DNA from 4 places in the Paenibacillus sp. cl6col genome. Region 4 is predicted to be linked to each of the others. Evidence: riboswitches for the same ligand, from Rfam matches in the RefSeq annotation. Region 4 holds a riboswitch; each other region holds the start of a gene.
What was found. A riboswitch is a leader RNA that binds a small molecule or an ion and turns the genes downstream of it on or off. The one in region 4 is predicted to bind thiamine pyrophosphate.
Positions count from the first base shown of each region.

Region 1: it holds a riboswitch for thiamine pyrophosphate, as region 4 does, so the genes downstream of both, BLS15_RS21915 (ECF transporter S component) here and tenA (thiaminase II) in region 4, are expected to answer to the same signal.
Region 2: it holds a riboswitch for thiamine pyrophosphate, as region 4 does, so the genes downstream of both, BLS15_RS15100 (YkoF family thiamine/hydroxymethylpyrimidine-binding protein) here and tenA (thiaminase II) in region 4, are expected to answer to the same signal.
Region 3: it holds a riboswitch for thiamine pyrophosphate, as region 4 does, so the genes downstream of both, BLS15_RS25670 (hypothetical protein) here and tenA (thiaminase II) in region 4, are expected to answer to the same signal.

Region 1 is NZ_FNAZ01000009.1:147,031-155,014, reverse strand. It holds gene BLS15_RS21935 (metallophosphoesterase) at 1-504, opposite strand, end outside; gene BLS15_RS21930 (sensor histidine kinase) at 689-2,089, opposite strand; gene BLS15_RS21925 (response regulator transcription factor) at 2,082-2,735, opposite strand; gene BLS15_RS21920 (MFS transporter) at 2,981-4,396, shown strand; TPP riboswitch at 4,614-4,727, shown strand; gene BLS15_RS21915 (ECF transporter S component) at 4,818-5,414, shown strand; gene BLS15_RS21910 (ABC transporter ATP-binding protein) at 5,479-7,062, shown strand; gene BLS15_RS21905 (energy-coupling factor transporter transmembrane component T family protein) at 7,059-7,847, shown strand.
Region 2 is NZ_FNAZ01000005.1:165,129-173,112, reverse strand. It holds gene BLS15_RS15130 (DUF3810 domain-containing protein) at 1-962, opposite strand, end outside; gene BLS15_RS29990 (GNAT family N-acetyltransferase) at 1,052-1,222, opposite strand; tRNA gene BLS15_RS15125 (tRNA-Ala) at 2,111-2,186, opposite strand; gene BLS15_RS15120 (daunorubicin resistance protein DrrA family ABC transporter ATP-binding protein) at 3,043-4,086, shown strand; gene BLS15_RS15115 (ABC transporter permease) at 4,083-4,898, shown strand; tRNA gene BLS15_RS15110 (tRNA-Lys) at 5,222-5,297, shown strand; gene BLS15_RS15105 (sensor histidine kinase) at 5,322-5,597, shown strand; TPP riboswitch at 5,791-5,897, shown strand; gene BLS15_RS15100 (YkoF family thiamine/hydroxymethylpyrimidine-binding protein) at 6,043-6,636, shown strand; gene BLS15_RS15095 (ECF transporter S component) at 6,722-7,297, shown strand; gene BLS15_RS15090 (ABC transporter ATP-binding protein) at 7,299-7,984, shown strand, end outside.
Region 3 is NZ_FNAZ01000013.1:108,265-116,248, forward strand. It holds gene BLS15_RS25660 (stalk domain-containing protein) at 1-1,316, shown strand, start outside; gene BLS15_RS25665 (ZIP family metal transporter) at 1,405-2,139, opposite strand; TPP riboswitch at 2,476-2,589, shown strand; gene BLS15_RS25670 (hypothetical protein) at 2,786-2,986, shown strand; gene BLS15_RS25675 (ABC transporter substrate-binding protein) at 2,956-4,014, shown strand; gene BLS15_RS25680 (thiamine-binding protein) at 4,177-4,470, shown strand; gene BLS15_RS25685 (ABC transporter permease) at 4,467-5,234, shown strand; gene BLS15_RS25690 (ABC transporter ATP-binding protein) at 5,251-6,105, shown strand; gene BLS15_RS25695 (MDR family MFS transporter) at 6,372-7,916, shown strand.
Region 4 is NZ_FNAZ01000001.1:751,660-759,643, forward strand. It holds gene BLS15_RS03240 (histidinol phosphate phosphatase domain-containing protein) at 1-817, shown strand, start outside; gene BLS15_RS03245 (MerR family transcriptional regulator) at 906-1,832, opposite strand; TPP riboswitch at 2,033-2,135, shown strand; gene tenA (thiaminase II) at 2,264-2,965, shown strand; gene thiM (hydroxyethylthiazole kinase) at 2,962-3,807, shown strand; gene thiD (bifunctional hydroxymethylpyrimidine kinase/phosphomethylpyrimidine kinase) at 3,798-4,619, shown strand; gene thiE (thiamine phosphate synthase) at 4,616-5,329, shown strand; gene BLS15_RS03270 (linear amide C-N hydrolase) at 5,395-6,399, shown strand; gene BLS15_RS03275 (polysaccharide deacetylase family protein) at 6,481-7,206, opposite strand; gene BLS15_RS03280 (YkoP family protein) at 7,217-7,804, opposite strand.

The sequences.
Region 1 (7,984 bases), on a different contig from region 4:
GGTGATATATTCATCATGATTCGGGAGATGGATTTGCTTCGTATCGTTAACGAGCACAGTAAAGCCAGCTTTCTCCATATAAGACTGATAAACTCGGCTTCCGCCCCCACCTCGATCATGATTGCCGAATACGGCATACTTGCCTAATGTTGCTTGCAGCTGTCCTAGTATTCGCTGGGAACGGTCTCTCCGATTTCCATACGCATTGAAATTGTCAACCATATCTCCCGTAAACACAATAATATCTGGATGTTCTTGATTAATCCGATCAACAAGTTCAAGCAGCTGAACATCATTGAAATGATCCCCCAAATGAACATCAGAAAAATGTACAATCTTCATCCCATGAAAGCTTGGAGGGATATACCGATTTAGTATCATCTGCCTCGTCACACTTAAGCTGTTCGGTTCCATCTTCATGCCATAAAATAATGCTCCTGCAAGCAGAAACAATACAATCAGAGTCACACGAATCGAATGCTTGCTCCATTTCTTGTCCTTCATGATCTCACCTCAACCCAATCATAGGAGACCAATGTTACGCCAATATGACAAAATGAAAACAGACATCAAGAAGCCTATCTGCGTGAACATGAGCATCTAGATAGCAAGAGCATGGAAGTTATTGCCTACATACAAAAAACTGCCTTTCAGCAATAAAATTGAAAATACCACTTGAAAGGCAGTCTTACATCTGCTCCCCCTGCTTGCATAGAGGAAGCGCAATATGAAATTCGATATCTCCAGTATGCAGTCGCACGCCATAAGCCGCCTTGTGCTTCTGCAGGATCCCCTTCACAATAGCCAGACCAAGCCCTGTACCACTAAGCTGCTTGTTCCGCGAGCTCTCAGCAACGAAGAACGGCTCCCACAATTGCTTCAGCTGCTCTTCAGTCATGGAGAACGTACATCCATTCCGAATGAACAGCACTAATGCATCATCCTTGTTCGTAAGATCAATCTGAATTTTCCGATTCGTCGTGTATTTCATTGCGTTCGATACGAGATTGTTCAGCACCATTTCAAGCTTGACCCTATCAGCCTGGACGCAAAAGCTTTCCGCATTCTGATCATTCAAGGTCAACTCAATCGAATGCTGCTGCAGAGGTAGCTCATATTTCGCAATGACTTGCTCAAGAAGATTAACGACATGAACATTCTCAATGTTCAGCTCTTCCGTCTGCAAGCGAGACCATTCCAACAGCTTCGTAACGAGCTCGGACATATCATCCGTTTGCGACTGTATGACATCCATGTAGGTGCCGTCATCCAGACCATCCTTCACCCCTGCGGAATATGCCTTGATCACGGCAAGCGGTGTCTTCAGTTCATGTGAGATGTCACGAATAAGGACACGCAAGTTCCGGTTCTTCTCCTCCAGCTCCAGATGCGCTTGCTTCAACTTATCACTCATCGTATTAATGCTGTGCGCAAGCTCCTCAATCTCATCTCCTGTTCGGATGTCCACTGTCCGGTATCGTCGTTCGGCGATATCCTCCGCCATATTCTTAAGCTGCTCAATAGGCTTCACCGTTCGCCTGGAAAACCAAGCAGCGAGCAGAAGGGCTAGTGAGAGCGCACCTACCGCAATAATCAAATTGAACTGATTGACGATACGTATCGTCTCGCCTGAATTAGCCACCGATTCGCCTACAGCGAGAATCATTCCTTCTTTCATGACAAACGTAACGAAAACGCTCGACTTCAACTTCTCCTGCTGATACGACTTCGTAACTATCCCGCCGCGCATTAGCTGTGCAAGGCTCTCTTCCGTGAGCCAGAATTTGCTCATCGCAATCCGCTCCCGCGTAAATTGTTCGCGCAGTGTCCAGTTTAAGCGGTCAATGTCATGGTCGTAGGGGGTATGAACGATTGTGAAGTGGTAATCATCCGCCACCCGCTGAACTTCTTCAAGGAGCTGCTTCGACTCTATGCTGCGCAACCTCTCCACCGCTTCCGTCAACGCAGCACGCTTCTGATGGACAAAATAATTTGGCATAAAGAACGTATTCACACAATACGAGAGTCCGAACACTACGACAAGAATAAGTGCAATTTGCACAAACAGCTTGCGACTAAGCTTATTCATGGCTATTCGGATGCTCGAAGCTGTAACCCATACCACGGTGCGTCCGTATCCACTCCTCGCCGATCTTCTCCCGCAAGCGGCGTATATGCGTATCTACCGTACGTTCCTCGCCGAAGTAATCATAGCCCCATACATGATCAAGCAGCGCTTTGCGCGTTAAGACCTGCCCCTTATTCAGAATAAAAAACTTCATCAATTGAAATTCCTTCTTCGTAACCCGCAGATCAATTCCACGCTTGCAAATCTTCTGTCCTTCCATATCTACCTGGATATCCCCAAATAGATATTGTGCCTGCATCTTCAGCAGCTTCTTCGCCCTCGCCAGCAAAACCCGAGGATCGAACGGCTTCCGCATATACTCATCCGCTCCAGAATCAAGAGCTGTCAGCTCATCTTCATGCTCTCCCTTGGCCGTTAGCATGAGCACCTTTAACTTCGAATTCGATTTGATTTCTCGACACAACTCAATCCCGCTCATCTGCGGCATCATCCAATCGAGCACTGCCAAGTCCAGCGGCTGGTTGTAATAGATCTCAAGCGCTTGATGCCCGTTCTCTGCCGTAAAAGTTCGAAAGCCCTCTTTATCAAAATAAGCCGCTAAAATTTTCAACATATGCGGCTCATCGTCTGCAATAAGTACATTCATTTACTTTGTATCTCCTTATTCTTACCCTTGTCTGTCTTGCATTGAGTGCAGTCTATATTATTGCATTTTTAATTGAATAAGGAAAATCCCACTGCTATACTGGAAGCAACAATAATTGGGAGGCGTTAAGATGAAGTGCGTAACATCAATTGGGGCAGGTAATAATCGGGGATAACGCATAACACCCCTGTAAACTGCGCAATTCCCCTTTAGCAAGAGAAAGGGGATTCCTATTCGTGGAACAAATGAACAATGACAACCGCATCGAGGCGGCAGAACAAGAACAACCCGTATATGCCTTTCCCAATGTGAAGAAATCGATCGCGTGGTTAAGCTTTTTAGCATTTTTCAGTGTGTTGAATGAGACTGTGTTCAACGTATCCTTGCCCGACATCGCACACGATTTTAGTATCACTCCGGCCATTGCGAATTGGATCAACACATGCTTCATGATTACCTTCGCGCTCGGTTCCATCATTTATGGCACCCTGTCATCCCAATACGGCATTAAGAAGCCGCTGCTCATCGGTGTGCTCATCTATGGTAGTGGCTCGTTGCTCGGTTTCTTCGCCCATGACTACTTGTCGGCTGTATTGGCAGCCAGATTGATACAAGGTGCCGGGGCTTCGGCTGTGCCCGGACTCATCATGGTTATGGTCACTCGCTACGTTGGAGAACAGCATCGAGGCAAGGCGTTTGGCATGATTGGCTCTATGGTAGCGCTTGGTGAAGGGATTGGCCCAGCTGTAGGCGGTGTACTGGCAGATTATGTGCATTGGTCCTACCTGTTTGTCATTCCGGTAATGACAATAGTCAGTCTCCCCTTCTTCTTGACCGCACTGCCGCAGGAGCCTTCTCGCAATGGGAGAACAGATATCATCGGCATTGCCTTCTTGTCAGCAGGCATTATTCTATTTACCTTGTTTACTACGACATATGTCTGGTTCTATCTGGTCTGCAGTATGATTCTCGTTCTTGGGTTTGCTTTGCATATCCGCCGTATTCGCGAACCGTTTATTGCTCCGTCCCTGTTCGCTAATCGCCCATATGTACTTGGCACGCTTGCTGGTTCCATTTTGCTAGGAACGGTAGCTGGATTTATTTCCATGGTTCCTTACTTCATGCGGGATGTACATCAACTTTCGACCGCTGTTATCGGCAGCGCGATCATTTTCCCAGGGTCACTCAGCGTTATTCTGTTCGGCATACTCGGTGGAACTCTCGTTGATAAGAGAGGAACTTCATTTGTATTTGTCGCTGGAATAGGTCTTGTCACATTCAGTTTCGTCACGCTCCTTGCGTGGGGGAATGATTCTCCATGGCTGATGACGTTCGCCCTCGTGCTCGTGTTCGGAGGGTTGTCATTCATCAAGACAGTTATATCTGCATCCGTTGCAGAATCGCTAGCACCTGACCAAGCAGGAGAAGGAATGAGCATGCTCAGCTTTGCATGCTTTATGGCTGAAGGCATCGGCATCGCTGTAGTCGGCGGTCTGCTTACACATAGTTGGCTGTTGACTTCACTGACACCTACCGTTGCCAAGGAAGCTTCATTTGCCTTATACAGTGGCCTGATTATTCTGCTCATAGCAGTTCTTGCATGCGGAGGGATCGTATACAGCTTGTCATTGAGACGACATTCTACAACTTCACACGATTAACAATTCATGAGGATCAGGACTTCTTCCTGATCCTCATTTTGTTCTATTCTCTCTTCAAATCTCCTAACACGCTCCTTATCTCCTTATTCCTCTCTTCGATGTTGTCTAGCGAACGATTACAATCATTGGCTTCTATCCCTATCCTATTTTTATGTTTTTTGTAAACATTTCGTTGTCAACCTATCATGAATATTGTATGATATGAGCAATTGCATAGTCATACAAATTCGGGGGCTTGAGGAATCAGGCTGAGATTGTAGATGAGTATACCGCTACTGACCGTTAATCTGATCTGGATAATGCCAGCGTAGAGAATCTGTATTTGTCGTGTGATCATGCTCTGCTGTGATCTAGGACTCTTCTACCGTCTGGTTGCCAGACGGTTTTTTTGTATGCTAGCTATACAACAAAGGAGAGGGTTATGTTGCCAGAACAACAGAGAAGCAACAAATTAAAGTTTACGGATATTCTCATTACCGTGATGATCGGGGTCGTATTTGGTGTGATCTTCAAAATGTGGGAGAGCGTCTACAGTCTCGCAAAGCCGTTGTTCCCACAAGCAGGACAATTAACATATGGCATGTGGTTTATGGCTGGCCCATTCGCGTACCTAGTCATTCGCAAGCCCGGCGTCTGCTTCCTTGCAAGTCTTGCTGCCGCTAATTTATCGGCTATTCTTGGCTCTGCTTGGGGACTAGAGACGATTGTGTATGGCTGTGTACAAGGTCTGGCGGCAGAATTGGCATTCGCCTTGACTGGATACCGCAAGCACAGCATCGTCATCGCAGGCATCGCTGGCATTCTGTCCGCAGTCGGCTCATTCATTATCGATCTCGGTTACGGATATGCAGATTACGAGACATGGGTGCTCGTCTTGAAGTACGGACTTCGTGTCATTAGTGCGTTCATCTTCGCTGGCGTATTTGCCGGCTTGCTCGTTCGTGCATTGGAAGTGACAGGGGTAACCAAATCCATACGTCCTGTGTCCAAAGAAGATTACGCGGTACTTAATCAATAGCACGCATAATATGAATAGATAGAATTTGTGCGTACGCCACAAATTCGGAATAAGGTGGTTACACATGCAACAGGAATCTCATGCGAATTCGTCTGCATTTGTTGACCGCTTGCGCCTAACATTTCCAGGAGAGGATTCCTTGCTGTTCAAGGACCTCTCCTTCCACATTTCTACCGGTGAGAAGGTACTGCTCCTCGGGCCAAGCGGTTGCGGCAAATCAACATTGCTGCATGTATTAAGCGGAATTATGCCCCACTCTATCGAAGTGCCGATGAAATACGATCAGATTAAGCTTCCTTCAAGCTGGGGCTTCGTATTCCAAGATCCGGACAGCCAGTTCTGCATGCCATATGTAGATGAAGAGCTCGCCTTTGTACTGGAAAATCTCTCGATCCCCTATGATCAAATGCCAGCATGCATGACAGGCATACTTGAAAGAGTGGGATTGCAGTTCAACAATCTGCATACAGAAATCCATACGCTATCCCAAGGAATGAAGCAGCGGCTCGCGCTTGCGTCCGTCCTGCTGCTAGAACCAGAGGTGTTGTTCCTCGATGAGCCTACAGCGCTTCTTGATCCAGAAGGAACGAAGCAAGTCTGGGACACCGTGAAACAAGCTGCCGATTCCTCCACCATTCTAATCGTGGAGCACAAAATCGAGCATGTTATCGACATTATCAATCGTGTGGTGCTATTCGACAGCACTGGACAAATCATTGCGGACGACGAGCCGAAAAATGTATTTCTACATCATAAAGATAAGCTCATTGAATATGGTATTTGGTATCCCGGTGTATGGCAGGACTACAGTTATTCAGAAGCCTACCAAGCCATAACGCAGCAACGAACGGCGAACGGATATCAACAGCCTCATTGCAAGCAGGACGGCGGGCTCACCTACACGCGTCTGCAAGCCGTGCAGCCACTGCTCTCTTTGCGTGATTTTAGCGGATACTATGAAGAAATTCGTCGCATATCCGTCCCGAGCGTAGATATTTATCCGGGGGAATGGATTACGATTATCGGAGAGAACGGCGCTGGCAAGAGCACACTATTGTTGTCTCTTATGCAAATTCTGCGTACTACAGGCATGTATCTTATTGAGGGTCAAGAGCTGCCAGCACAGGCTCGCAAGCGATGGTTCCCACGATTCAGAAATACGGGAAAGCAGCCTCCAGCCGAACTCGCCTTCGTATTTCAGAATCCTGAGATGCAGTTTCTAACGGATTCGATCTATGATGAGCTTGCTTATGAACCTAGGCAGAACAACTGGGATGAATCGGACATTGCACATAGAGTGGAACAAGTCATGGAATCATTCGATCTGAATATCGGACGGGATCGGCATCCGTATCATTTGTCACTTGGTCAGAAACGCAGATTAAGTGTCGCCACAGCGATGATGCGTAAGCGTCCAATCCTGCTCCTGGATGAGCCAACCTTCGGGCAAGACGCTAAAAATACATTTGCTGTATTGGAAAAGTTGAACCGGCTTCGGACAGAAGGAACCGCCATAGTCATGGTGACACATGACATGAATATCGTGGATCGTTTTGCAGATCGGATATGGCATGTTGACAAAGGCCAACTGATCGAAGTAGAAGCTTCCCCACGTGGACAGACAATGCGGGAGGTGCAGATGAAATGAAGCTGCTCGCTCCCAAATCTGAAACATGGCTTCATCAGGTTAACCCTGCGCTCAAGCTTCTCGTCTTTCTCGCCTTGCTCATTATTGCGCTGCTAACCCGAGAGCTTGATTTTGCATGTTATCAGCTAATCTTCTACACACTGCTGTTGTTTCTATGCAGCGGCCACTCTACGAAGAAGCTGCTGTTCGTGACAACACCGTTCCTTCTCCTGTTCGTCTCGACAGCATCCACGATGATCTTGTTCGGCAAGGGGGAGCATGAATGGTGGTCATGGGGAATAATCCGCATCACCGAGGAGAGCTTCTACCGCGGACTTGTCATCGGAGTGAAAACACTCTGCTTCGGCATGCTTGGCATCACATTCGCCTTCACGACGAAGCCAATATTGTTATTCTATGCGCTGATGCAGCAATTCCGGCTTCCGCCGCAATATGCGTATAGCTTCATCGCCTCCTTGCGGCTGCTCCCTGCGATCTGGGAGGATTACCGAGTTCGCACGCATGCCCTGCAAATCCGCGGCGTTCAATACAGCAAGGGATTAAAAGGGATATATGAGCGTCTACGCATGTACGCCCTGCCACTGCTCGCACAGAGCATTCGCCGTGCGCAGCGAGTCGCTGTCGCAATGGAGGCGAAGCGGTTCCAGATGGGCCAATCACGTACCTACTATTATATTACACGCTGCCATCGGCGCGATGTATGGTTCACTCTGCTTATGGCTGGATTAATTACGCTCGCCTATATGGCCGCACTGCACTTCCCGTTCACCGGCCCGACCGTCTAATTGGCTTCAGATACAATCTGATAGGTAATTTAATTTTTATCATCAAAGAAACTCTCCCAGATCTAATAAGGAGAGTTTCTTCTCTTTCTTCTCTTTCTTCTCTAGCAGGGAGATAAGATTCTCCAATAGTCTTGTTG
Region 2 (7,984 bases), on a different contig from region 4:
ACAATTCTTGAAATACTCGAAATAACACCCTCATACTTATCCCGATACTGTTCATTTTGTACTATGTCATGCTGCACCGCCTTGGACAGACTGGACATTATATCAGACGCCTGATCTGAATCAACTTTCTTTAGTGCTGATATAGAATAATCAAACGCTAGAAAAAAACCACTGTAGAGTATCATTGGATCATCCTGCTGCTTACATGCCAGATAAGCTATAAAATTTGCCTCATCCTCATGCATAAAACCACTCTGATGTGCCAATTCATGTGCCATAGTAGCAGGCACTAAGAAAACTGGCACATTAACATTAATATTGGATTCAAAAGTAAAAGGGACAAAAATACCGTGTATCCCTGCACGCGACATTAGTTTTGACATCACCACTGGTTTTGGTGTTGAATATAAAGAATGCTCCAAAACAGGATATTTCTTTGATAACATTTGCATCGACAGCACTGCGTGTTGTGCATAATAATCAAAAACCTCTGGTACTTGAGCCAAAAGATCAGTATCCTCTAACTTTTCCCTTGCCAATTCCATTTCAACGGCAAGCGACTTACTCAATTTGACCAGTTCCTCCTTGCTGTAGTTCTCTTCTTTATATTCGGTATAAGACAAAAAAGAATATCTGTGATAGTTTATTCCACCCAAAACAGTATAGCAAAAATATATCACGCTACAGATTGCAACTATTCCTAGAGTACCACGATAAACTACCATCCTACGTGCACCTTTACTCATGATAACCTTGCGCACATAATAACCTATATAAAATAGCAAAAGTAACACAACCAACACTACGAGCCATTCACTAACAGAAAATTTAACCCAAGAAGGTACAAATTCTACTGTTTTTGACAATATCGGATATACAGACCTACTGTATTTTTCTGCCCAATCCTGATGGTTCTGCGCGTATTTTGTCAGTATATAAGCCATAACTCCAAGTGAGATCAATGGCAATCTCTTAAGTAAAAGCTTTTTGATAACACATCCTCCTATCAAATTAGTGTAGTATGTACGCATAGTAATATCATTTCTTTATTTCAATATACTTTTGAAATAGGATCTTTCGGTGGATCAATTTCTAAAATCACATTTCCGTGCGCTTCTATAAATTCTTGTAAGCAGCGCGATCCTAGATTATTCCCTCTCATATTTGGATTAATTGCAAAATGTTCAATGTATGAAAATCGTTCCGTACTCCAGTAAAATATCAGCCCAATAACTCATCGTCTTCTATAATCACTACGCAATGATGTGCTGAATTATTTAAAACTATAATTTGATCATCTAATATTCACTGCTCGTGCTGAGGAAAACTCATCCCATATAAGTCCATCGCTTCCCTAAAAAACATGCCGTCAGCACTTGTTAATCGAATAAATTTCATACATAATAGCCCCTTCCATCTTAATGTACGTTGCTACATACTATGTATAATTATCGCGATTTTCATCCTAGAGTACCATTCCTTCTCTTTATCATCAAGTAGTTAGACTACCTTAGAGGTGGAATGGGACGCCGTGCTCTCTCGCCTTTGGCTCCTTGCGCGCGGACGACCCCCGAGGTTCTCCCCCTTTTGCAATCCACCATAATAAAAAAAGCAGCCAATCGGCTGCATTTATTAATATATTTGGTGGAGCCAAGGTGATTACGCTCGCAATCCTCGCTCCATCCTTTACGGGATGTCCCATTCCTGATTATTCTTGCTGTCGAAGCTCACTCAACGATGACTACCTTAGAGGTAGAATGGGACGCCGTGCTCTCTCCCCTTTGGCTCCTTGCGCGCGGACGAACCCGGGGTTCGCCCCCTTTTGCAATCCACCATAATAAAAAAGCAGCCAATCAGCTGCATTTATTATTTATTTGGTGGAGCCAAGGTGATTACGCTCGCAATCCTCACTCCATCCTTTACGGGATGTCCCATTCCTGATTATTCTTGCTGGCGAAGCTCACTCAACGATGACTACCTTAGAGGTAGAATGGGACGCCGTGCTCTCTCGCCTTTGGCTCCTTGCGCGCGGACGACCCCCGGGGTTCGCCCCCTTTTGCAATCCACCATAATAAAAAAAGCAGCCAATCAGCTGCATTTATTATTTATTTGGTGGAGCCAAGGGGGATCGAACCCCTGACCTCTTCGCTGCCAGCGAAGCGCTCTCCCAGCTGAGCTATGGCCCCATATTTTTGTATGCCAAACCATTATACTACCTCTGTGCAATTTCCTGCAAATTCCTATTATCGGACTTGGCAGGTTATTTTCTTCTTCTTTTCAACAATTTTATAGCAATATGAAGCAATTAGACATCATTTCTTCTTTTTTCTCGATTTATCTTTCTCTTTTATTAAACCGTTCAAAGTAGATAATCCGTTGAGTCGTGTTTTTTTGTTACATCGATTTCATTATCAATTGATTGAAATGGATATCATTGTATTCTCTAACGAAGATATCCCCTTTTCTTACCCCCTCGAAGCACACCCTTGAGTATAACTTCGTCTACATCATCGTCAATCCAATTGGTTGTTTTGGAGGCATAGGAGCACTTCTAGGATTACTAGGATTAAGCCTCTTGAATGGTTCATCTCGCGACAAGGAAACTCGGAAAATCGATACGTCCAGATTACTGCTGCTAGGGCTTCCTGCTTCTATAATCTCACTCGCCCATGTATGGGGTTACTTAGGATTTTCACATTCTTCCCGGCTTCTATTCATACCTCCTCCAAAATGATCATATCATCATTGCAAACATCATTCTCGGACATACGCTCGTATCAAGCATATACCGAACACAAGCACACTATTCCATTCATTATCTACATCTTTATTGAATAACATTTATCCTAGATAACACGCTGTTGGTTAGGCGTGTTTCTTTGTGCTCATAACAAGGCTTCATCTTACGCCGTTGTTTATCGGTCTACAGACTGACTGGAAAACCATTCCACAGAAGGTTTAACAGGCTGTAAATTACTTTTACAATGCAAATAGACTGAAAACAAGTGCAAACATTCCATCTTTAAGTAAGGAGAAATGGAAATGAACAATAATTTCAACATAGCAGGTTCGAGCAGCAATGAATGGGCCGTTCAAGCCCGTGGGCTCGTCAAAACATTCGGAGATAATCGCGCTGTCGATGGCGTAGACTTGAACGTTCGAGCTGGTTCGATATACGGCGTGCTGGGTCCAAATGGAGCAGGGAAAACGACGACGATTCGAATGTTAGCTACTTTATTGCGTCAGGATGCTGGCGAGGCACGGATCTTCGGACACGATGTCGTGAAGGAATCCCATATCGTCCGTCAATTAATTGGGGTCACAGGACAATACGCATCGGTTGACGAGTCTTTAAGCGCGACTGAGAACCTCATTATCTTCTCGCGGCTGCTCGGTCTAGGTCGTGCTGAGGCACGGCGCAAGGCTGCTGACTTGTTAGAGGAATTTGGCTTGTCAGAGGCAGCCAAGCGGCCGCTCAAGAACTTCTCCGGTGGTATGCGACGCAGGCTGGATTTGGCTGCGAGCCTCATTGCTCAGCCTCCGCTCATTTTTTTGGATGAACCGACAACAGGGCTGGATCCGCGTACCCGCTCACAGATGTGGGATACGATTCGCCGTTTAGTCGACACAGGCTCAACCGTGCTCCTCACCACACAATACCTCGATGAAGCCGATCAGTTGGCAGATCGTATCGCGGTTATCGACCGAGGCCAAGTTGTCGCAGAAGGCACCGTGGATGAACTTAAGGCTTCCGTTGGAACGTCGTCGCTGCATTTAAGACTTCAACATGAAAAAGATATCGCCGATGCGCGTGCAATCGTAGAGCAAGTACTTCAAGTCCGCTCCAATGTAACCGCCGAAGCTGGAACTATTACTGCACCGATGGCCGACGCCGACCAAGTAACAGACCTGTTGATCGCTTTTCGCAACCAAGAAATTCGACTTGCCGAAATCAGTGTACAAAAACCTACACTTGACGAAGTATTTCTAACCATCACCGGGAACAGCTCGTCGGGTGCTATAGAGAACACGAACGCGATCCACAATACTGAACTTACGAACGTTAGAGAGGAGGCACGAGTATGAGTAATGCAACTGTAAATAAGAGCCCACACCAGCAGTTAAAAAACTATGCCAGCTTCGGTCAGTCACTACGTAATTCAATGACAATGGCCTATCGTGGGCTGCTCAAAATAAAGCGTACCCCCGAGCAATTGTTCGATGTAACCATTCAGCCCATTTTGTTTACCCTCATGTTCACCTATATATTTGGCGGAGCAATCTCAGGAAATGTACATGATTACTTACCAATCATTATCCCCGGCATTCTTGTCCAGACGGTCATCACGAGTGCCGTCGCCACTGGTGTCCAATTGCGTGAAGATATGGATAAGGGCGTATTCGACCGCTTCAAGTCCCTTCCGATCGCGCGTATTGCGCCTTTGGCGGGAGCCCTTCTGGCAGATACGATCCGCTTTGCCATTGCAACCGTACTCACCTTCGTGATGGGCTACTTAATGGGCTATCACCCAGCCGGAGGCCTAGGTTATGTCGCAATCGCCGGCTTGCTTGTCATTGCATGCTCCTGGGCAGTCAGCTGGATTTTTGCTTTCTTCGGCGTCATTGCTCGTACAGCAGCTAGCGTACAAGGGATTGCCATGATGGTGCTGTTCCCGCTCACCTTTCTCTCTAATGCGTACGTACCGGTCAATACGATGCCAGATTGGCTTCAATGGTTTGCTAATATAAACCCAATCACCCATTTAGTAAGTGCTGTTCGTGAGCTCGCCAATCAAGGCACGATCGGCATTGAATTTGGCCTCACTCTCCTGTGCGCTATGGTCATTGTAGCCATCTTTGCCCCACTCACCGTCCGCGCGTATATGCGCCGCACCTAAATTTCAAATAAGCAGCCCTCAACAATTTCGGTAACTGAAAAAACATCTTAACACCCAAATGTAAACATGTACGGTAAGGAGTAGAGAACTAAATCCCTGCTCCTTATCGCATGATACGGGAAATGGAAGTATTCCTAACAGAGTCATGCTACACCCTTAGCAGAGAAGGGAATATCCTTGAATATCCACGGATAACCCCCTTAATTCTATTTTACGAATCGCCTGTAGAGGTCTATACTTAAGGGGTGTTAAGGAACAAGGCATTTCACAACAGCTTCGTTCAATCGGGATGCAGCAATCCCCCTTGAACCCAGTTATCATACGGGTTCTTAGCTCAGTTGGTAGAGCAGTTGACTCTTAATCATCAGGTCGAGGGTTCGAACCCCTCAGAACCCACCAATTATGTGATCAAAACGGCAGAGAATGCCGTTTTTTTGTTGCATCCTCTTCATTTTTGAACGGCAAAAAGGTAACGTTATTCTATCAGTCGGAGACAATGGTATCGGCGTTCAGGAGCCGATCAAGGAACATATTTTCGAAGAATTCATCCGCGGCGATGGCCCGATTAAAGACAGTACAGGCTTAGGTCTCGCCATTTGCAAAAAAATCATAACGCTCCATGATGGCACGATTGAACTAACGCAGGATCAGTGTTACCATACCTTGTTTCAAATCACGTTGACTATTACGGAGGACTAGAGTTCCTTCATGATGTCGGGCATCACCTTCAGGCTTCGATACCACGGATCGTTTGCATGCCCGGATCTAGCCCATTGCAATATTAAGCTCCAGTTTGAAGTATTCCTTTTGGTGTTACACCCTTTACAAACGGATCATCCCGTGTATAATGAAAGCTGTCAAGCATATGAACGATGGAAACTGCATAGTGAATTTCGAACACTAGGGGTGCTGTAACAAGCTGAGAGACAGCGGCAACGCTGTTAACCCTTACAACCCGAACTAGATAATACTAGCGTGGGGAAGTGTAGTCGACTGATTGATATAAGCTGCGGCTTCGTCATGTTCGTCATTGCATGAAGCCATGTCATACCCTTGTATCCTCAAGCGTAACTGCACCGACTCACGGTGCAGTTTTTTTGTTGTCTGCTGACCACATATTGATTCGTCAGGGAGGATATAAGTTATGAGTCAGTTATCTTGCGGTACGAGCCGCATCGTTGGTTGTCGCTTTTCTATCTATCCGATGAGCGATCGCTTCGTTGACCTTATTTTGGGAGCGTTGCGAGACACAGACATGTCTAAGGTATGGTGCCATACCGATGATGTCAGCACCTGGGTTCGTGGGCGCAGTGAACACGTATTCGATGTCGTTCAGTCAATCTTTTTACATAGCGCGGCAAGTGGAGAACATGTTGTGCTGAATGCTACCTTCTCTGTTGGCTGTCCGGGCGACACACAAGGAGATGCCTTCATGAATACGGACGAAATTCGAATGAATGCGGAACGGTATCAAGCGATTCCTCTCAAGGTCGCTGCTCATTTTGCGCTCTACCCGCTCGGAACGGCAGATTACATGGATACGATCTATGAGATCATTGGCCTTGCTAAGGAAGAAGGCACTTTCGATGAGAGCGCTCATTATGCAAGCCGCTTAGAAGGAGATGCACAGCGAGTATTTACTACACTTAAGAACGCGTTTAATCGGGCGAGAAAATCAGACAAGTCCCATGTAGTGATGACAACTACGATGTCAGCCAACAGCCCTTCCACAAGGTAGCAGCTGAAGATAAAGAATTTCCAAAATGCAAATTACAAACCAAACGGACTCATCCGATCATCGTTCTAAGAAAAGAGGAATGTTCATGAATTCGCGAAACAGCCAATGGAAATTACGAGATATTGTCGTTCTCAGTTCATTATCTGTTGTGTTTGCCGTCATTTATCTGCTCTTCTTGCAATTAGGCAATGTGCTTGTTGGCTTTATGGGGCCGATGGGATATGAAGTCATCTTCGGCATTTGGTTTATCGTATCGATCATCGCTACCTATATTATCCGCAAGCCCGGGGCTGCCGTCATTTCTGAGACAGTCGCTGGACTGATTGAGGTATTAATCGGCAACGCCGTAGGGCCTATTTTGATTGTATCCGCCCTAATTCAAGGTTTGGGTGCCGAAGCCGTATTTGCCGCTACAAGATATCGGAATTATTCAACCAAAGTGCTTATGGAGGCTGGGGTGGGCTCCGCTGTATTCAGCTTCGCGTGGGGGTATTTCCGCAACGGTTATGCGGCCTACTCTGTTGGTCTCATCCTCGCGATGTTCGTCGTTCGCTGTATAAGTGGCGCACTCCTCTCGGGTCTGCTTGGCAAATGGATTGCGGACGCCTTGGCCAATACAGGAGTTCTTAGAAGCTTCCCAATTGCAAAGGGGCAGCGATAACATGGCAAGCCCAGCGCTTCTCATTCCCAATCACCCAGCACAATCGACCTTACAACGTGACGCCGAGCATGGAGCTCTTATTGCACTGGAAGCCACTGATCTGACACTCGCCTTCGAGACCGAAGGCAAGCCTGTCTTATCCAACATCAATGTCACCCTGCATGAGGGGGAAACCGTTCTGCTGTTGGGCCCAAGTGGCTGTGGCAAGAGCTCGCTAGCCTTTTGCCTTACCGGGCTATATCCACATGCAATAGACAGTCTAGTTGAAGGCAGTGTCCTCGTGTACGGCAAGCCAATCGAACAGTACGATTCCGGTGCAGCGGCCCAGCATATCGGAATTGTATTTCAAGATTTCGAAAGTCAGTTCTGTATGCTGCGTGTAGAAGAGGAAATAGCCTTTTGCCTAGAAAATCGGGATTGTCCTCGAACTGAGATGGAATCCATGATTCAAGAGGTATTAGAAAAGGTAGGATTGCTCGCATGGCGTCATGCGTATATTCACGAACTATCGGGAGGCATGAAGCAGAAGCTGGCTCTCGCCTGCGCTCTAGCCCTTCGCGTGCACATGCTTGTATTGGATGAGCCCACATCGAATCTCGATCCGTATACAAGACATCAATTTGCTGTACTCATTTCAGAACTGGCACGCAAGGAAGGGATGGCTCTGCTCATCATTGAGCACCAATT
Region 3 (7,984 bases), on a different contig from region 4:
CTTCGATCTCGGCTTCAGGAAACAACACCATTGCGGCAATCCGCCCCTTTGACGGCGAGATTATCAATAACTCACTGGCCGTAAGTCCCGACGAGCAAACTGCGGTTGTCTCGGATAGTCGTCAGCCATGGATTCGAGTCTATGATCTTGCCAAAGGAACTTTGCGTAAGGAGATCCGCGGCTTTGTCACACCAAGAAACATTATGTTCATTAACGGCGGTTTGCAGTTTGTCGTTTCGGATAGCACACTGGGCACCCTGCGATTTTACAACACGGAAGACCTGGCATTGAAGGATGAGGTTGCAGTGGGTCAAGGCGCATTTGGAACTGATGTCACCGCGGACGGAAATACCATGTATGTCAACAATGAAGCCAAAAGTACAGTAACGGTTGTTGATATCGGGCAGCATAAGACGACCGCTGTCATTCCGGGATTCTCCCAACCTCGTCAAGGGATAAAAGTATCTCCCGACGGTCGTTATGTGTTTGTTACTAACTTCAAGGGAGACAAGGTATCGGTTGTGGATGTCAAAACCAATGCAATCGTCCATGAGATCCACGGATTCTCGAAGATTCGAGCGATTTCAATATCCGCCGATGGCTCTACCATGTATGCGGCAAACAGCGGGCGTAATAGTATTGCCATAGTGGACATCTCACAAGGCAAAATCATTGGCGAGGTAAAGGTTGGGCGCGATCCTTACGGCGCATCCCTTTCTCCTGATGGAAAGATCCTTTTTGCCAGCAACAAGCTGGATAACTCCATTAATATAATCAGCACCTCCGACAACAGCAGCATCGGGATCATTAAAGGATTTTCAGAGCCCCGGCAAGCGATCAGCTTCAGCAAGGATGGAAACTTTGCTTATGTCCTTAATCGCGATCTCTCTATTTCTCGAGTGGATGTGAAGGCTGGTATGATTCTCGATACTGTAAGCGATAAAGATGACATTTATTATGATGTCAAGGTCAATGTTAAAGGTAATCCGATTCAAAGTGAAGAGTATCCTTATTATAAATCCAAAGCCGACATCATTTATGTTCCTGTACGTTTCGTTTCAGAGGGTTTGGGTGCAACAGTGGAATGGAACAATGACTCTCAGACCATTCAAATCAACTTCAACGGCAAAATCAATTCAGTTAACGTGGGAGGTAAAACCGCGTTGGCAGGTGATCAACAGATCCAACTCGATGGTCCGGTTGAAAAAAACGGGGAACGCACCTTTGTTCCGTTAAGCTTTATTTCGAAAGTCATGGGAGCCAGCGTAAAGTGGGATAATCCAAGCAGAACAGCAAATATTACGCCGGTTAAGTAATGATATAAAACGCTGCCTAGTCCATTGGTAGCCCTTGCATGAGCTTGATTGATGAACATGTTCTATTAAACGATTGAAGCATCATTGTTTAGAACCAGTCTGTCAATCCAATCATCGTAATAAGGCCAAGAATGAAGGAGACGGTGGCCGACCGCTGATGTCCGTCTCCATGACTTTCAGGAATCAGTTCTTTATACACAATGAACATCATTGCCCCTGCTGCAAAGGACAGCCCATATGGAACCAGATTGCTCACATAAGAGCTAAGTGTGTATCCGAGCATGCTGGTGACAATCTCAACGACGCCTGTTAAGGTAGCGATGCCAAGCGCTTTCCAGCGATTGATGTTCTGATTGACGAGGAATAAGGCGACGAGGAAGCCCTCTGGTGCATTCTGCAATCCAATGGAAAACGCGATTAACGGCCCAAGTGTATCATTGCTGCTCGCATAACTGACGCCGACAGACAAGCCTTCCGGCAAATTATGAAGGGTGATGGCCGCAATGATAAGGAATGATTTCTGTTCGATATTGATGCGAATTCGTTGATTCGGATTCTCCAAATCCATATGAGGCAGGGAATGCTCCAGCCACAGCAGCACGAAGCAGCCAAGCAGCAGGCCGAATGCAATCACGAACACATTAGAGCTGGCAAGCGCTTCGGGGATAAGATTGAACATTGAAGCTGTTGTCATGATCCCTGCTGTATAGGCGAGAAGGATATCCCTCATACGGTGAGACATGCTCCTCATGAACAAGATCGGGATGGCCCCGATGCCTGTGGATAAGGCGGAAATGGTGCTGCCGATTAACGCTTCTGTCATACTACTCTTCATCCCCTTGCTCGAATCCGGTATTCGAATTGAATTGATATTTGGTGATCGTATCATACAGACATCCTCTACGCCAAGAAATCAATGAGGTAATTATTTGAGTTAAAATGGAATATTGTCCCTTGTTTCACATGGAACTTTTTTCGACAGGAATCTAGTGAATATGAGCAATCTGCTGTCATAAAGCATACGAATAACGAAGTTGATGGGAGATATAAGCATTGCCTCAATGATCAGCGGACACTTTGCAATTTCTGTTTGTCACTGGACTTTCTGATGGATGAGGACTATAATTACCCGTGTAATATGGTAGCTTCGATAACTGCATATGCACGCTAGGGGTGCTGGAATTTGGCCGGCTGAGATTGTATCCCATTAAGATACCGACCCTTACACCTGATCTGGGTAATGCCAGCGTAGGAAAGACGTTGAACCGCGTCATTATTGTTATAATTAGGTTGCTTGCTTATTCGTCATGCTCTGCATGAATGTGCGCTGCTTTGGGCAGAATGGACATAATTGCTGTACGGATGAACGAATGCCGGATGACCTTATTGACGTGATTCATCGTATGATGCACATTCGCATATACGCGTAGAACGGCACACAAAGCGTCCCAGAGGGGGCGCTTTTTTTTGTGGATCTGAATCGTGTTGCAGGACGGCGGGACGGGAACTTGCTCATCCACACATATACGATCGAGCGGATCGTCCAACTGGTGAACGCGGCAGGCGTTATCGAAGCACTTTCTAATTTCATGATCGGCTCTCCACTAGTGAGGGAAGGAAGAGAAGGGGGATTCATCATATGCAACGGACACGCTTTACACGAGGGTTGATGCTGGCGCTCGTTATCATGATGACATTTGCGCTCGCTGCTTGCGGCGGCAAGGGTCAAGAAGCAGGACAAGGGAGCCAGGCAGAGGGGAACACGACTCAGGAGCAAGGAACGGATAAGTCGAAGGAGAAACGCGACATTAAGCTTGTGCTTGATTGGACGCCGAATACGAACCATACTGGCTTGTATGTCGCTAAGGAGAAGGGCTACTATGAGGAAGAAGGTCTGAATGTTGAGATATTGCAGCCGAGTACTGGCGCATCAGAGGCGATGATCGCATCGGGAGAAGCGCAATTCGGTGTTAGTGTTCAGGAAAGTATTACGATGGCTCGACAACAAAATGTTCCGATCGTGTCGATTGGTGCGATCATTCAGCATAATACATCAGGCTTTGCCGCGCCGAAGGACAAGAACATCAAGTCACCTAAGGACTTTGAAGGCAAAACGTATGGCGGCTGGGGCTCTCCGGTTGAGGAGATGATTATCCGCACGATTATGGAAAAGGACGGCGGCGACTATAGCAAGCTGAAGAGCGTCAACATGGGCAATGCCGATTACTTTACAGCCGTGAAGAAGGATATTGATTTCGCGTGGATCTTTTACGCTTGGACAGGTATTGAAGCAGAGCTTCGTGGTGAGCCGATTGATATGCTGTATGTCAATCAATATGCGAAGGAACTCGACTATTATACGCCGGTTCTTTCGACAAGCGAGAAGCTGATCAAGGAAGATCCTGAATTGATTAAGGCATTCATGCGTGCTACGTCCAAGGGCTATCAATATGCGATTGACAATCCAGAAGATGCAGCCAACCTGCTGCTTAAAGCTGTGCCGGATTTGAACAAAGATCTGGTTATCGCAAGCCAGAAATGGCTGAGTCCGAAGTATAAGGACGATGCACCTCGCTGGGGCGAGCAAAAGCGTGACGTATGGGCAAATTACATGAATTGGCTCGTGGGGAACAAATTAATGGATAAGAGCATTGATGTAGACAAGGCGTTTACGAATGACTTCTTGCCAGCTTCATAAGCCTATACGGTTATAGGAATAGGCAATGGGCGCATATGCGCCCTTTTGCTGTATATCGTTACCTGTGTATATCGTTACATGATATCGATACGAGATAATCGTCACCAAGACCGTTACAAGTTGATCATTACATGAGGATTGAGAAAGAGGAGGAGAAGCAAGATGGCGAACAGTTTAGTAAGCATTCAGATCGTTCCGAAGACGAAAAATGGGGAAGACGTAATTCCCTATGTAGATCGTGCAATCGAAGTCATTCAAGCATCGGGTGTGAAATATCAGGTAAATCCACTGGAGACAACGATGGAAGGCGAACTTAGCGAACTCTTCCGTATTATTGAGGATATGAACAAGGCCATGATTGAGATGGGAAGCAGCAATGTGTTGTCGCAAGTGAAGATTGTGTATAAGCCATCTGGCATTACGATGGATGAATTGACAGTGAAGTACCGGCCATGAGTGGACGTCGAATCGCGAAGATCGGCCCCCCGATCATTGCATTTATTATATTCCTCGCCATATGGCAGGCAGGAGTAATGTTGTCAGGCATTGAGAAATGGATGCTGCCCAGTCCGCTCGATATTGCACAAGAGGCTGTAAGCAATGGGGGCGGTCTGCTTATGCACACATGGGCTTCTGTTCAGTTGACGCTCATTGGCTTCTGTGTAGGCACGGCTGTTGGCTTGCTGCTGGCTTGTGCGCTTCATCCGATGCCGTGGCTGAAGCGGGCGATCTATCCGCTTGTCATAGTCAGTCAGAATATCCCGACGATTGCGCTGCTTCCGCTGCTTATGATCTGGTTCGGCTTCGGTCTCATGCCGAAGATTGTCACCATTACGCTGGTATGCTTCTTCCCCGTATGCGTGGCTACCCTGGATGGTCTTGCCCAGACAGACCGCACGATGATGAATTATATGCGTATGGCAGGCGCAAGCCGGTCGCAGCTGTTCTGGAAGCTGGAGCTGCCCCATGCACTTCCATCTGTCTTCTCAGGCTTGAAAATAGCAGGGACGTATAGCGTGATGAGTGCGATTATTTCCGAGTGGCTCGGGACGGACAAAGGGATCGGCTACTACATGGTACTGCAAAAAGCAGCCTATCGCACGGATCGCATGTTCGTGGCAATCGCAGTTGTCATTCTATTGAGCTTGGCCATGTTCGGCCTCGTATGTGCATTGGAACGGCTGCTCATTCATTGGCGCCGTGACAATAAACAGGGGTGAAGGGGGAGCGTTAAAGATGATCACAACAAACGAACAACAGCCAGTTGCCCAGCGAGATGCTGATCATGTGCATCAGCATGAGGCAGTACAGAAGCAGGCCGCTCTTGAGCTGCGTGATGTCAGCATGTCATTTGACGGTCGAGCGGGACGGCTTCATGTGCTCGATCAAGTATCCATTACGGTGCAAGCAGGAGAGTTCGTCTCAATTATTGGCCCATCCGGATCGGGGAAGAGCACACTGTTCCATCTCATTGGCGGTCTGCTTCGTCCATCAGAAGGGGATATTCTCGTCCATGGGCAGAACGTGGTTGGTCAGACAGGCCATATCAGCTATATGCCGCAGCAGCCCGCGTTGTTCCCATGGAGAACGGTGGAGGACAATGTTATCCTCGCTCCAGAAATTGCAGGCAAGCCGAAGAAGGAGGCGCGGGAGGAAGCGCGCCGCTGGCTAAGCAATGTTGGATTGACGGGTTATGAACGCTCGTATCCGCATGAGCTGTCCGGTGGCATGCAGCAGCGTGTCGCCTTCCTACGCGCAATGATGAGCCCCCATGAGCTGATGCTGCTTGATGAGCCGTTCAGTGCACTTGATGCGCTAACACGCAGTGATATGCAGCGCTGGCTCATTGACCTGTGGGAACGCAATCGCCGCTCGGTGCTGTTCATTACCCACAGCATTGAGGAAGCGCTGCTGCTGTCAGATACGATATATGTACTATCCAACCGCCCCGCGCAAGTGTTAGAGCGAGTTACTGTTCCGTTCGCGCGGCCGCGAACGGAAGCGCTGGCTTCTGAGGCCGAGTTCGTCCGCATGAAGCGCGAACTGTCCGATCTGCTGCGTAGTATACAATCTTCATCTCCTATACGTTGAAGCGTGAAGCTGTCTCTTAATAAGAGGCAGCTTTTTTTGGGGAGAATATAGAGATGAGATGCAGCCCTTTCTAATCCCTTATTGTCTATCCATTTCAAATCTTATATATGTATCCTGCCCGCTGCCTGGAATGACCCGCTGTTCATTTTCTGGTGGAAAAAGTTAGAGGCAAAGATTATAATTAAATCTCGTTAGACATGGATAGCCGCAACTCTGTGCATTGCTGTATAGAGATGACGGTGTGTCCTGAGGAGGAATGAATTCAAATGATTACGAAAGAAAGCAATCTGCGGATGGTCGTTGCCGGCCTGCTGCTTGGTATCCTGATGGCAGCCATGGACAATACGATTGTTGCAACGGCGATGCCAACGATTGTAGGCGAGATGGGCGGCTTCAATTTGTACGTGTGGGTGACGTCAGCCTACATGGTAGCGACAATGGCAGGGATGCCGATTTTCGGAAAGCTGTCCGACATGTATGGCCGCAAGCGGTTCTATGTGTTTGGTTTGCTCGTCTTCTTGGTCGGCAGTGCGCTGTGCGGAACAGCGGACAGCATGATTCAGCTTGCAATTTACCGCGCGATTCAAGGGATTGGCGGCGGTGCCGTCATGCCGATCGCGTTTACGATTATTTTCGATGTGTTCCCGCCTGAGAAGCGGGGCAAGATGACGGGGTTATTTGGTGCGGTGTTCGGAGTATCGAGTGTGGCGGGCCCTCTGCTTGGCGCATACATTACCCAGTATATCGGTTGGGAGTGGGTATTCTACATCAACTTGCCGCTTGGCCTTATCTCCCTATGGTTCATTATGCAGTTCTATAAGGAGAAGACTACGAACAAGAAGCAGCGCATTGACTGGGGCGGAGCCATTACGCTCGTCGTTGCAATCGTCAGCTTTATGTTCGCGCTTGAGCTTGGAGGCAAAGAGTACGCTTGGGATTCAACAGTTATTATAAGTCTATTTGCGATATTCCTTGTGTTCTTGATCGCCTTCTTGATCATTGAGACACGGGTGCAGGAACCGATTATTTCGTTCAATCTGTTCAAGCGCCGCTTGTTTGCGGCAAGCCAGGGTGTCGGCTTCTTCTACGGGGTGTCGTTCGTGATTGCTACCGTATATATCCCGCTGTTTGTCCAATGGGTATATGGAGGCTCGGCAACAGATAGTGGTCTCGTCTTGACACCGATGATGATCGGTTCCGTTGTGACGAGTTCGATTGCCGGTATTATGGTTGCGAAGCGCAGCTACCGCAGTTTGATGATCGTATCCGGTATTTTCTTCATCGGCGGTATGTTCGCGCTCAGTACGATTTCGACAGATACACCGCGTACGTTGTTGACGTTATATATGGTCTTAACGGGACTTGGTGTTGGCTTCTCCTTCTCCTTGCTCAGCATGTCCTCTATGCACGGCATGGAGTTTCATCAGCGTGGCGCAGCGAACTCGACCGCTTCCTTCTCACGCTCGCTTGGGATGACGATTGGTATCACCTTGTTCGGTACGATCCAGTCGCATATGTTCCAAGGGCGTTTACAGGAGGTAATGCCTGCGGGCGGTCCAGCGATGGAGCTTAAACCCGAGACACTAATGAGCGGACAGATGGGCGATCTTCCGCCTGAAGTGGCCCGGGGTCTGACAACGGCTCTCGCGGACTCGATTGCTAGCACCTTCCAATGGGCCCTCATCCCAGTAGCATGTGCGCTTGTATGTATTGCGCTTATGGGGAATGCTCGGATGATTCGAGGGGATCAAGGTCAGGGTCGTGGCGGAAATTCGAATGAGGCAAGTGAATTGAGAGCCGGAGAAATGTAAAGAAAGCAAGGCCGTAGCCTTTGAAGTGAATCGCCGCAGGATACTCGTCTAAGACGTGACGCCTGCGG
Region 4 (7,984 bases):
CTATTTGCAAGAAGCGCTGCGCAAAGGACTGCGGGAGGTCGGAATCGTAGATCATCTCTATCGGTTTCTAGAGACGCTCCCCTACTTCGAACGTCACCTCGATATCGGAGACTCCCCGCTAGGCCGCCTTCAGCATACATGGCTGCATCAAGTATGCACCGAGCGGATTGAGGATTTCGCAGCTGCCATTCAGACCGCAAAGCCCAGATGGGCCGAGCAGGGAGTCGAGCTACGTCTTGGATTAGAAGCGGATTATTTTGCAGGTGGAGAGAAGGAGTTGGAATCTTTCATTGCGATGGCGGATTGGGACTATGTGATCGGGTCGATTCACTATGTGGATGGATGGGGATTCGATAATCCCGAGACTCAGTTCCGCTTCGATCAGGTTGATCTGCGTGAACTGTACGGGCACTTTTTCGATGATGTCGAACGAATGATTAACAGCGGTCTGTTCGATATTGCCGCCCATTTGGACAATTTGAAAGTATTTAATTATCGCCCAGCTGAGGAGCTGCATCTCCCGTACTACGAGCGAATCGCACAAGCATTAAAACGGACAAATACAGCTACAGAGGTAAATGCAGGACTGTTCTACCGCTACCCGGTCAAGGAGATGTGTCCGAGTTCCTCCTTTATCGATGTTCTGCTTCGACATGATGTCCCCTTTACCCTGTCATCGGATTCTCACTTTCCAGACGACGTCGGCAAATACGTGGCGGACAATACCCTTATGCTTCAGCAGCGCGGTCTAGCCGAAATTGCCACATTCCATCAACGCAAACGCATCATGCGACCGCTCGCAACTTCGACTTCTTAATAAAGAAAACGCAAAGCGAGCTGCCCTCTCTCCTATCCCATGAAAAGCAATTCCCGGCGCAACGACTGCACCGGGGATTTCATGTATATTATTTTATTTTCTTTCGAACCGGTTCGAATAGCTGCAGCCAATAAGCGTTGCTGCTTCCTGCCGGGCTGTCATTTCGTATATGCTCCTCCAAGCAGAATCTTGCCTCCGAATCAGGCTCGTAGTCTGGATGCTCGTTCAATTTCTCCATCAATAATTGCCACGATCCCGTAATATCATCTGTACTCTCCATCATGGCATACACCCCGCCGGAGAACCTAGCCTCCGCCAAATGACTTGGTATATCGATATTTTCTGGAATGGAGGCATATGCACAATAACCGTAAACGTTCGATTCAACGTCAGGGAGTGGTTCTTCATTTTTTCCAAATAGCCGTGCCGTTCCTTGCAGTTCAGCTTGCACGAGCCAGTCCGCTAATGATTCGATCGCTTCTTCTTCTGGTGATGCGCTTACGACAACATGGCAAGCCATTCTCATTGGTGGAAGGGTTACGAATTTGATCGATGCTGGAGAATAACTCCACTGATTACTCATCGGCATTGTCACCTCATGTTTCATATTTGAATGTAGGAACGGTTCATGACATAATTGCAGCAGCAATTGAGCCGTAATCGGTTCATTGAGGTACTTGTGCAACTGCTCCAACCATTTCTTCAATGTTAGTTCCTTCGATATGCACTCATTCTTGTGCTCAATCATCTCGTGTGCATACTGAGTCATTACCTGATGTGCGGTTCGGAACGTCATATCCGCCAGCACCACTTTAATCTCTTTAATCCCAATATCAAACCCTCTTAACAAAGCAGTTATACGGATTGCAAGCACAGTCTGTTCATCATACATCCTCCAGCCAGAACTGGTATCGCGCTGACTTGCAAACAACCCCTGCGACTCCCAGTGGCGCAGGGTACGGCTCGTCACACCGATTTCCTGCGATAATTTATCGATTCCTATCATGTTGCCCATCACTATCATCAACCTCTGTCACTTGACGTATCATAAGGCGCCTTATGAGGTTATTGTATCAGTTGTCGCAGCGTCAATTACAATACGAAACTTCGCTCCAAGCACTAACAAATTATCGTTTTGACCGAATGGTTGAGAAAACTAACGTTTTACAATTATCTCCATCAATGCTAAAGTAGTTCGTAAGATGAATATGACGTGAAATCCACTAGGGGAGCCGCATAGGCGGCTGAGACAAGAATTCTTGGACCCTTTGAACCTGATCCGGGTAATACCGGCGGAGGGAAGTGGAGCCGGCCTCATGGTCTTTTTGTATGGACATGATGAAGCCGCTCCATTTCGGGGCGGCTTTTTTTGGCTGCCGCGAAGTGCTCCTTGACCAGATTTCAGCATGCATTCATCATCTATCCAATCATTCGGAGGTGCTGTTCATGCTTACATTTACGGAGGAACTGAGACACGAAGCAGAGCCGATATACGATGCCATTATGGATCATCCATTCGTTCGGGGAATTGCTGAAGGTACTGTCAAGAAAGAACAGTTGATTCACTACGTAAAGCAGGATTTTGAATATTTGAATGCCTTTATTCGGATTTACGGCATTGCGATTTCCAAATGTAACAGCCGAGAGACAATGGCTCTTTTCAACGAGCAAATCTCGTTTGTGCTGAATAGCGAGATACACCCCCATCATAATTTTTGTAACGTGGCAGGCGTAACGTTCGAAGAACTGCAAGGCTACCCGATCGCCCCTTCTGCGAGCCATTATGTGTCCCATATGCTTACCGTGGCCCACGAAGGAACCCTAGAAGATATTATTGCGGCTTTGCTGCCGTGCCCATGGACATATACGGAGATCGGACAACGTCTGCTAAAAGAAGTGAATCCAGATGAGACCCATCCGTTCTATGAGTGGATTCATTTCTATGGAGACCTCGGCGGCGGAGTTACGGACAAAATGCGCCGAATGCTGGATGAATGGGCAGAATCGCTGTCGCAAGCACGCAAGCAGCAGCTGAAGAAGCATTTTCTGACTAGCTGCCAGCTGGAATATATGTTTTGGGACATGGCTTATCAAGTAGAAGACTGGCCGGTACGCTTGGCGGAGAAGACAGAGGTGAAACAAGGATGATCGATATGCAGTTCTTCCCCCAACGTATTAAGGAACGGCGCCCCCTCATCCACAATATGACGAATATCGTCGTCGCCAACTTTACCGCTAACGGTCTGCTAGCCATTGGCGCCTCCCCTGTGATGGCTTCAGCCAAAGAAGAGGTAGCAGACATGGCCAAGGCAGCAGATGCGCTCGTATTGAACCTCGGCACGCTCGATACAGACATGATAGAAGCTATGCTAATCGCAGGGCGGTCGGCGAATGTACATGGCATTCCGGTTATTCTCGATCCAGTAGGCGCAGGCGCAACGCCGTATCGGACGAAGGTGTCCGTGAAGATGCTCAAGGAATTGCGTGTCTCGATCGTGCGCGGCAATGCCGCGGAAATTGCTCAGCTGATGGGTGAAGCTGGCGAGATCAAGGGCGTGGATTGCATGGAGTCTGAAAGCTCCCTTCGTTCCCCTGAGGAGTTGTTCGATCTTGCTGCACGGGCAGCTGACCGTTTCGGCACCATCGTTGCCATTTCGGGCAAAGAGGATGTCATTACAGACGGCACAACCGGCTACGTTATTGCGGGCGGTCATCCGATATTAACGAGCATAACGGGAAGCGGGTGCCTGCTGACATCGGTCATCGGCGCATTTGCTGCGGTAGAATCTGATTTATTGCTGGCAGGAGCCGCAGCGATGTCTTATTATGGGGGCGCAGCAGCCCATGCCTATCGAACAGCGGGCCACCGAGGTCCTGGCAGCTTCCAAACTGCATTTCTTGATGCCTTGGCTGAGATCGACCTATTCGATACGGCGGCATCAACAATCACCCCTCGCCAAGCCTCCGCTAGAAGAAAGGTATGGCTATGATGGTCGCACGAGCATTGACGATTGCCGGTTCCGATAGCGGTGGCGGCGCCGGCATTCAAGCCGACATCAAGACCTTCCAAGAGCTGAACGTATTCGGCATGTCAGCGATTACGGCTGTGACGGTACAGAACACGCTTGGTGTTCACGGCGTATACCCGCTATCTCATGAAGCCGTTGCTGAACAGATAAATGCCGTCGTAGAAGATATTGGGGTTGATGCTGTCAAAACAGGGATGCTGTTCAGCGCAGGCATTATTGAGACAGTAGCGAATCGCCTTGAAGCATTCGGTTTGAACAACGTTGTCGTCGACCCAGTCACGATAGCCAAGGGAGGCGCAGAGCTGCTGCAGCAAGATGCCATAGAGGCGATGAAGAATCGCCTGCTGCCGCTTGCGCTGATTGTCACGCCGAACATCCCAGAAGCAGAAGCGCTTGCAGGAATGAAGATTGTCACCCTGCAAGATCGGTGCAAGGCTGCGATAAGAATTGCTGATTACGGCGCCAAAATGGTCATCATCAAGGGAGGCCACGACATGACGACCGAGCTGGCTGTTGACCTGTTCTATGACGGAGCCCACTTCACACTGCTGGAAGACCGCAGAATCATGACCAAGCATACTCATGGCACGGGCTGCACTTACTCGGCAGCGATTACGGCAGAACTTGCGAAGGGCACTGCTCCCAGCGACGCAGTTCGTACTGCTCGGCATTATATTCAAGCAGCAATTGAGGAGACGCTCGGGCTCGGCGGCGGCAACGGCCCAACCAACCATTGGGCATATCGGCGGCAGATGCAAGAGGTGGTCAGATGATAAGTATAGATAGTCGCATTGAAGATGCTTGCATGCGTTCCTATTTGCGGTTGTACCTCGTGCTCGGCAGCGGCAATTGCGAGGGTGACCCTGCAGCGGTTGTCGAGGAGGCCGTTCGCGGAGGAGTAACGATAGTACAGTTTCGAGAAAAGGGCGCAAACGCGCTGAAGGAAACAGCTAAGAAAGAACTCGCAATGCGCATTCAGTCGGTGTGCAGAAGACACGGCATCCCCTTCCTCGTGAACGATGATGTAGAGCTGGCGCTTGCCTTGAATGCGGACGGGGTTCATGTCGGCCAGAACGACGAGCCAGCGGCGCAAGTCAGGGATCGCATCGGCAATAAAATACTCGGCGTGTCCGTTCATTCGGCAGCTGAGGCTCTGCTGGCTGAGGAACAAGGCGCCGATTATCTCGGCGTTGGGCCGATTTATTCGACTGCTTCCAAAGAGGATGCTCTAGAGCCGCAAGGCACTGCAATCATTCAGCGGCTAACAGAGATAACATCACTGCCGATCGTAGGCATTGGCGGCATTACGGCAGAGCGTGCGCCACATGTAATTCGAGCTGGTGCAGACGGGATCGCTGTTATCTCTGCCATTACCCATGCGGAGAATGTATGTCATGCCGCGAGAGGACTTGCTTCCGGAACTGTTCTCTCGACAGCAGGATCGAGTCACCCAAGCGTTGCTTGCCCTTCTGTCATACCATAGATACCATCTTTGTCGTTCAATTGTCGAACATCATGGAGGAATCCGCCTGAAAAGGAGGAATTAGCATGTGTACAAATATATCGATACCGCGAAAATCGAAGAAGGGCGGCATCGTCTCCGCAAGAACAATGGACTGGACATTGAAGCTCAATTCCATCGTCAATTTTGTGCCTCGTGGACAGTCTTTTCCTGAAGCCAATCTTCCGGGAGATGAAATGAAATGGAAAAACAAGTACGGGTTTGTTGGAGCAGGCGATCCAATTGAAGACTTTATCTTTTACTCCGACGGATTGAACGAGCATGGACTTTCCGTTGCCGGGCTGTGGTTGTCCTGCAGCAAATATCCTATGCCTCGACCAGGTACTCCGATCCTATATAACTCCAATTTCGTTCCGTATCTATTGGGGAACTATAAAAATACCCATGAGGTAAAGGCTGCTTTGGCTGATTTGACCGTCATTAATATTTCAGAACTATATCCGTCCGCCTATGCGCTTCTGCATTATATTATCAGTGACGCATCCGGCAATCATTTAATCGTGGAGTTTACTGAAGGGGAAATGAAAATTTACCCGAGCAAACTGGGCGTATTGACGAATGAGCCTACATATCCTTGGCATCTTGTCAATCAAGAGCTATATCAGCACTTAAGCCTGGAAAACAATGCGCAAACCAGCTGTGGAAGTGAACTCTACGGCAGCGGCCAGCTCGGAATTCCAGGCGATCCGACTCCCCAATCCCGCTTTGCTCGATCTGCATTCCTACAGAAAACGACTTTTCGTCCTGCCAACACGAAACAAAGCATCGGGTTAGCTAGACAAATCTTGCAAACACTCACGGTTCCTAGCGGCACGGTCTATAATATGGGCTCCAGCACCATATACGATTGGACGCAGTGGTGTGTATACCGCGATCATACCAATCGCAGCTACTACTTTAACACAGACTTTAACAGCAAGCTTTACGGGATACACCTTACCCAATTAAATCTCGACGCCTCTGAACAAAGCCGAATCCAAATAGAAAGGCCTGCTTGGTACGAGGACATTACCAAAGCGTTTAACGCCTGACACGTATACCGTATGACCAATGAGCTTTTTCAGGCTGAAGTATTAAGAATAATACTATATTCTCATTAACTTCCCTATTTACTACGCATGCTCCAGCCTGATCAATTCATCCGTGCGTACGCATTTTAGCCCTCTACGTTCGGCCTCGTGCAATATATCGCGCAGCACCGTCAACATTTGTCCAGGGGCTTCCTTGTCAGCGCCGAACGTATCCCCACTGTCATGGAGTACGATAACTGCACCTGGCTCAATACGCTCAGACAGCAGCTTACGCAAGTTGCGTTCCCCCGTATCCAGCTTCCAATCCCGCGCAATAATCGACCATAATACGAGCCGATACGATTTGCGCAGCAGGAACAGATCTCCTAAATTCAGTATCCCCCATGGAGGACGATAGAAGGTTGGCCGCTCTCCTGTAATGCGTTCAATAATGTCCGCAGAACGTTCCACATGCTCGCGCCTGATGTTCCGAGGCGTCATGACCCAATTCGGCATATGCGTATAATTGTGAATGCCAATCTGATGGCCTTCCTCATGCATGCGTTTCACAAGCTCGGGATACTTCTCTGCCTTGCTGCCCAGAACAAAAAAGGTGGCCTTCGCGCCCCGCTCGCGCAATAAATCAAGCAGTTCAGGCGTATAATCCGGGTCTGGTCCATCATCGAACGTAAACGCGACATGACGATGTGCCCGCTTCCGTCTCGCCTTACGAAATACGCCCCATCCGCAGATTCGGGTCAATAAGAAAGGAAGCCCCATATAAATAGCGATCAGTACAATTAATATTCCTGCGATAATATTGTCCATGTTATCTCTCCTACTCCTTCACCCTATTCACATATCGATCCATTAACGTGGCACGAGACATCATCAGCATTTTCGGCACCAGCTTCGATCGCTGCTGCTTCAAGCGCTTGGCTCCCTCCGGATTCAGCATGCGGAGCAGCAAACGCAGATATATGGTAGATACTCGCTGCATCCACTTCGTCTCCAGAGGGTGCAGCTCGAAGCCTAATCCATAAGTGATGCCGCGATGAAGCAGTGTTATCCCAGTCAGCGCCTTTACCTTAGCCAATTCCGGATTCGTATTCACAGCATGGCCGACCTGCTTCAATGCATCACGCAGCCTGCGCGCCGTAACAAGTGCAGCCCGATCCGCACCAACGGAGCGAGACAGCTCCAGCACTTCCCGATTATCAAGGTGAATCTCGCATACATAGTCGCCTTTATGAATATAGGTTCCATCCTCACAGTGAATGGAGGTGCCTCGATGCGTCCGTACGACAACTTTACATATTCCGAACTGTGACTGATATACACTTCGAAGAGGCGTGATCAATTCAAATACAGCCTCCCACGTCATCCACAGTGATTGCAGCATTTTGTTGCCCAAGGTGGAAATCATGAACAATCAAATCCTTCCTGTATGAAAAATCGTGATCTGCTTAACTTACTTTCATCGTACAGCCTGGAGTTCTCTTTTTTCTTACTCCATTCTTACGAGTTTCTTAAATAATTGAGGTAAGCAGAGTCCTTTATATCCAAACCTTTCCTTTAGACAACAAAAAAGCAGTACAGCACTTCA